uncultured Dysgonomonas sp.: one gene and its partner. The protein of the gene in region 2 interacts with the protein of the main gene of each other region in a pairwise test. Links are inferred from orthologs where the notes say so. Each region holds a gene or a part of one and is shown on either strand. Other genes may lie near its edges. The genes, in order: leuS and ligA.

Region 1 (3,662 bases), 930 kb from region 2 along the record:
CAAAGCAACCAGCAACAATGCACAGTTTGTAAAAAAATATGTATACTGAAGCGGAATGCCCGATGCATATTCTACAAGGAGTGCTATACCGGTAAGGCCTCCTGTTACAATCCCTACCGGCTTAATAAAGCCTATAAGCCCTACGGCATAAAGCGCCAATCCAAAGGATATGATAATGTAATCTTTCCAGTAAAATTCTTTCAAATATCTTTTTGGCATAGCTTCTATTTTCCTGAAAGCATTCATATGTCTTTACAAAACAACATTTATCATTTTCTTGGGTACAAAGATGATCTTTTTAGGCGTTTTCCCCTCAAGCCACTTTTGAGCAAGTTCGTGCTTCAATACAGTTTCTTCTACATCAGCCTGAACTGCGTCGGCCGGGAATTCTATATCGAAACGTACTTTTCCATTGAACGCCACTCCATAACGGAACGAATCTTCCGCCAGATATTCTTCTTTAAATACCGGCCATTCGGCATCGAATATAGTAGTTGTATTATCCAAGGCACGCCAAAGCTCCTCCGCAACAAACGGTGCAAATGGCGCAAGAACGACAAGAAACTCTTGTAAAACTACTCTCTTGCTACATTTAGCGGCAGTCAGTTCATTTACACAGATCATAAAGGCTGAAACGGATGTATTGAATGAGAATGCTTCAATATCGCCCGAAACTTTCTTTATCAGCTTATGCAATGATTTTAATTCTTCCTTTGTCGGCAGTTCATCTGTTACTGCAAAATCATCTCCTTTGTAAAACAGATTCCATGTTTTACGCAAAAAGCGATGCACCCCGTCGATACCGTTCGTATCCCAAGGTTTGGACTGTTCTAACGGCCCCAAGAACATCTCATACATGCGCAATGTATCGGCTCCGTACTTTTCTGCAATATCATCCGGATTAACGACATTATGATACGACTTGGACATTTTTTCTACAGCCCAGCCGCAAATATATTTATCATCTTCAAGAATGAATTCCGCTGTTTCATATTCCGGCCTCCATTTTTTGAATGCTTCCAAATCCAGGATATCATTACTAACAATGTTGACATCGACATGAAGTTCCTGTACCTCATACTGATCTTTCAGATTGTAGGACACAAATGTATTTGTCCCGTTTATACGGTAAACGTAATTGCTACGTCCCTGTATCATCCCTTGATTGATCAGTTTCTTGAATGGTTCATCTTCACACGAAACTTCTATATCATATAAGAACTTATCCCAGAAACGGCTGTATATAAGGTGACCTGTAGCATGCTCGGTTCCCCCGATATACAAGTCAACGTTGCGCCAGTATTCATCTTTTTCTTTCGATACCAATTCCTTCGCATTATATGGATCCATATATTGCAGGTAGTAAGCAGACGAACCGGCAAATCCCGGCATGGTATTCAACTCAAGCGGGAATATAGTCTTATTATCTATTTTCGATGTTTCTACCACCACATTGTTTACTGTATCCCAAGCCCATTTAATAGCGCGTCCCAACGGTGGTTCACCCGTTTCGGTCGGCAGATATTTATCCACTTCCGGTAATTCCAAAGGCAATTTATCTATTGGAAGCATATATGGCAAGCCGTTTTTATAATAAACAGGGAATGGTTCGCCCCAATAACGCTGACGCGAGAAAATAGCATCGCGTAAACGATAATTTACTTTTATACGTCCTAGCTTATGTTCTTTGATATATTCACGGGCTTTGTCGATAGCATCTTTTACAGTCAGGCCATCCAAGAAACCAGAATTCATCATGATACCCTCTTTGGCATCGAAACTTTCTTCCGACACATCACAACCTTCTATCAACGGAATAATAGGCAAATTGAAATGCTTCGCAAAAGCATGGTCACGGCTATCGTGTCCGGGTACTGCCATGATTGCGCCTGTTCCGTATCCGGCAAGCACATAATCCGATATCCAGATAGGAATTTCTTTACCGTTCAACGGATTTATAGCATATGATCCCGTAAATACGCCGGATATCTTTTTATCCATCAGGCGATCACGTTCTGTACGGCGTTTAGTCGCTTGTATATAAGCCTCAATTTCCGCTTTTTGTTCCGGTTTGGTTACCTGAGATACATAATCGCACTCAGGAGCAAGCACCATAAAGGTAACCCCGAAGATAGTATCGGCACGGGTGGTGAAGATATCGAATTTCACATCAGAGTCTTTCACGCTGAATTGCATCTCTGCCCCTTCGCTTCGCCCGATCCAGTTGCGCTGAGTTTCTTTGATGGATTCACTCCAGTCTATCTTCTCCAAACCGTCAAGCAAACGCTGGGCATAAGCCGATACACGCAAGCTCCACTGGCGCATCAAACGCTGTTCGACAGGATATCCGCCACGCTCCGACAAGCCATTGATGACCTCATCGTTAGCCAATACCGTACCTAGAGCCTGACACCAATTTACTTTGGTCTCGCTGCGATATGCGATACGGTAGTTAAGCAATATTTCCTGTTTTTTCTCTTCAGAATATGCTTTCCATTCATCCGCGGTAAATTGCAACTCTTCGCTGCAAGCTATATTCATGCCGGTCGTACCTACTTGTTCAAAGGCCTCGACCAACTCAGTTATGGGACGAGCCTGATCTTCATCATAGCAATAATAGCTGTTGAACATCTGTATAAATGCCCATTGTGTCCATTTATAATATCTGGGATCGCATGTCTGAATTTCACGGCTCCAGTCGAAGCAGAAGCCTATCTTATCCAGTTGTTCACGGTAACGGTTTATATTCTGCGCTGTGGTAACAGCCGGATGCTGACCTGTCTGTATGGCATATTGCTCAGCAGGAAGCCCATAAGCATCATAGCCCATCGGATGAAGGACATTGAAGCCTTTCAAACGTTTGTATCGAGAGAAAATATCAGAGGCGATATACCCCAGTGGATGACCGACATGTAAGCCTGCTCCTGAAGGATAAGGAAACATATCGAGTACATAATATTTTGGTTTGTTCTTATCTTCCGTTACTTTGTAGGTTTTGTTGTCGATCCAATACTGATGCCAACGTTTTTCAATCTCTTTAAAATTGTATTCCATAACCGGGTTTTTATTGCGATTTTTATTGGCGCAAAGATAGTTATTTCTTTACATTAATACGAATTAAGATGTGCGCTTTCTTATACATACCAATTCCTATACTATGCGTAATTCATGGATACATCTTATAAAATACAGACAGTTATTATTTTCGGAATTCTTTATCTATATATCAAAGGTTCTTTGACATCTAATTCCTGAATTATAAATATTGGGGTAAAGATAACAGATAAAAAAGGGGTAAAAGTGTAAAGTTTGTCAACTTTTCGACTAAAATCAAGATATATATAGATTTAGGCACTTCTATAAAATAAGAAAAGGTTGTCATCCCGACAACCAATCTTCATTGTTAACCTTAAATCTAATACCATGAAAAACACAGTACAAAGATAATGGATTTTTATGTTATAAAACATATTTCGATGTTTTTCTTTCGAAAATTAGCAATATTTAACTACACATTACCGTCCGGAAGTTCTTTTTGTGCTTTAACTCCCAATTCTTTAAGCATTTCTGCCTGACGCATCAGATTCCCATTACCTTCTTTTAACTGGGAGAAAGCTTTATCATACGACTTTTGAGAACGCTCTATATTCTTCCCTACATCC
Region 2 (3,251 bases):
ATGGGATATGACCGTGTGTCGCAACAGCAATACGGTAACCGTGATTTTATCGTAAATGCCGTTAACTGGCTGACAGATGAGGACGGATTGATGGCATTACGGACAAAGCAGCAGCGGCTTTATCTGTTAAATAAGAAAGAAGCCTTTGAGAGCAGGGATAACTATATGGTGCTGAATATGGGGTTTCCTGTCTTGTTTATGGTTTTTCTTATGGGAGGTATTTGTATCTACAGGAAAAGGAAGTATGAAAAATAAGCTATTTTATAGTTGATTAAAATAGAATAAATTTATCTATATATAGTATGGTGGTAGGCCGCTAATTTATTGAAATATTGAATGGAAAGCGATAAACTAAAAAATAACAAAAAGTGTCAGGTTTGTCAAGTTTTTATATTAGCGGAGAAGTTATAGAGATATCGTAAAACGGAGAAAAACTGACAGATGAAAAAAAGTGCGAAATGTGTCAAGTTTGTCAGGTTTTTAGAAAATAGTTCCAAGTTAAGGGCTGAAAATTTCCGGAGTGAAAATGCGCATCCACTGTTTATTGCTAACTGACAACCGTTTATTGCTAACATATATCTGCCAAATCTGAAAAATAACTAATTATTTGTTTGGTAAACCTATTTCTTTCTATATTTGTATATACACTTTTAGCATTAATAATGGACCATATAAAACAGCAGATAGATGCTCTCAGGGAAGAGCTGAATAAACATAATTACGACTATTACGTACTGTCTTCACCTACAATATCTGATTTCGAATTTGATAAAAAATTAAAGGAATTATCTGAGTTGGAAACCCTGCATCCGGAGTATTTCGATGCTAATTCCCCGACTCAGCGTGTAGGTAGCGATATCAATAAATCATTCAGACAGGTGATACACAGATATCCTATGCTTTCACTTGGGAATACTTATACCGAAGCCGAAGTGACAGATTTTTACAACCGTGTGCAAAAAGGGCTGAATGATGAGTTTGAAATAGTTTGCGAGCTCAAATATGACGGAACATCCATATCCCTGACATATGTAAACGGCGAACTGACACAGGCGATAACCCGTGGCGACGGCGTACAGGGAGATGACGTAACGGCTAATGTGCGTACGATTCGCAGTATTCCATTGCGTTTGCATGGTAATGATTACCCTGTCGAATTTGAAATACGCGGCGAGATACTGATGCCATGGTCTGTATTCGAAGACTTGAATAAAGAAAGGGCAGAGCAGGAAGAGGCGCTTTTTGCCAATCCGCGTAACGCAGGCTCGGGTACGCTCAAGCAACAAGATCCCAAAATTGTAGCTGCGCGGAAGCTCGATTCTTACCTTTATTATATGCTGGGAGAGAATTTGCCGACTGATGGACATTACGAAAACCTGATGAAAGCAAAAGAATGGGGTTTTAAAATATCAGATGCAACAAAAAAATGTAAGACGCTGGACGAGATATTTGCTTATATACATTACTGGGATATAGAGCGCAAAAATCTGCCTGTAGCTACCGACGGGATCGTATTGAAAGTGAATTCGCTGGCGCAGCAACGAAATTTAGGCTATACCTCAAAATTTCCGCGTTGGGCAATAGCATTCAAGTTTCAGGCCGAAAAGGCGGTGACCACCTTGGAATCTGTCTCTTATCAGGTGGGTAGGACGGGGGCTGTAACTCCTGTAGCCAATCTGAAGCCTGTGAAACTGTCCGGAACCACAGTCAAGCGTGCTTCTCTCTACAATGAAGACTATATAAATCTGCTCGATTTACATATCAACGATCAGGTGTATGTTGAAAAAGGCGGTGAAATCATACCTAAAATAACCGGGGTAGATACTACCAAAAGAGGAATCTTCGATGAAAAGGTAGAGTTTACTAAAAACTGTCCTGAATGTGGTACTCCTTTAGTGAAAGATGATGGAGAGGCAATTTATTACTGCCCCAATGACATATCATGCCCGCCTCAGATAAAAGGCCGTATAGAGCATTTCCTTACCCGCAAGGCGATGAATATAGCCGGAGGATCGGAAACTGTAGAGCATTTGTACAATGCACGTCTTATACATAATATTGCAGACCTGTACACGTTGAAATGGCAGGATGTATCCCGTCTTGAACGCTGGGCCGAAAAAAGTGCAAGAAACCTTGTAGATAGTATTCATGCATCCGTTTCGGTACCTTATGCCCGTGTTCTTTATGCTTTGGGTATCCGTTATGTAGGAGAAACTGTGGCTAAAAAGCTGGCACTTGCATTTCCTAATATAGATGCGCTTATGGCAGCCTCGGCAGAAGAACTGGTGCAAGTGGACGAAATAGGTGACAGGATAGCGCAAAGCATTGTCAGGTATTTCGGCGAAATAAGCAATGTGGAAGTGGTAAATAAACTGAGAGAGTTTGGCATACAATTTGAACTTAGTGAGGATATCGTTTCTCAGCGAACAGAGAAGTTGAAAGGCTTGTCGATTGTTATCAGCGGCACCTTCGAAAAACATTCACGGGATGAATACAAAGCCATGATAGAACAAAACGGAGGAAAGAACAGTGGTTCTATTTCTTCAAAAACAAATTACATACTCGGCGGTGATAATATGGGCCCGGCTAAACTGGAAAAAGCTGAAAGCCTGGGAGTACCTGTTATAAGCGAAGAAGTATTTCTGGAAATGATAAAATAAAGAAACTTATTTTTTATAAACCTAAATAAAAAAAACAACCATGGAATTGAAACCAATCCAAGAAAAATTTAAATCTCTTTACGGGACTGATGGTGTAACATATACATCGCCCGGACGTATCAATCTTATCGGAGAACATACAGACTACAATGGTGGTTTCGTATTACCCGGAGCAATAGATAAAGCTATGTATTGCGTGATTAAACCGAATGGTACACCGGATCGCATCAGGGCATACGCTATGGACTTGTCCGAAATGGACGAATTCGGACTGGATGATATTCCAATCAAACAGTGGGGTAAATACATATTCGGAGTATGTAATGAAATGATCAAGCGTGGAAAGAAAGTTGAAGGTTTCGACTGTGTGTTCGCAGGCGATGTACCTCTGGGTGCAGGTATGTCTTCTTCTGCTGCTTTGGAAAGCTGCTTTGGTTTTGCAATCAACGATATGTATAACCTTGGTTTCGACCGTTTCGAACTTGCATTGATAGGTCAGGCTACTGAGCATAACTATGTAGGTGTGAAATGCGGAATTATGGATCAGTTTGCTTCATGTTTTGGTAAAGAAGGGTCGCTTATCCGTCTCGA

What was found.
Region 1: the proteins of ligA (region 2) and leuS interact in binary tests that used the Escherichia coli proteins (3 or more experiments, as listed by UniProt). The link is inferred for uncultured Dysgonomonas sp. from one-to-one orthologs.

What each region holds. Positions count from the first base shown.
Region 1 is NZ_LT599032.1:1,465,763-1,469,424, forward strand. What follows is about bases 53-3,376. They hold leuS (leucine--tRNA ligase), read right to left. Parts: upstream 3,055-3,376; coding sequence 253-3,054; downstream 53-252. Other genes in these bases: QZL88_RS06390 (YitT family protein), read right to left, coding at 53-219. In the rest of the region: more of QZL88_RS06390, read right to left, coding at 1-52; DNA recombination protein RmuC, read right to left, coding at 3,509-3,662.
Region 2 is NZ_LT599032.1:535,114-538,364, reverse strand. What follows is about bases 249-3,161. They hold ligA (NAD-dependent DNA ligase LigA), read left to right. Parts: upstream 249-662; coding sequence 663-2,660; downstream 2,661-3,161. Other genes in these bases: galK (galactokinase), read left to right, coding at 2,701-3,161; gldG (gliding motility-associated ABC transporter substrate-binding protein GldG), read left to right, coding at 249-255. Also shown: more of gldG, read left to right, coding at 1-248; more of galK, read left to right, coding at 3,162-3,251. UniProt on the Escherichia coli protein: DNA ligase that catalyzes the formation of phosphodiester linkages between 5'-phosphoryl and 3'-hydroxyl groups in double-stranded DNA using NAD as a coenzyme and as the energy source for the reaction.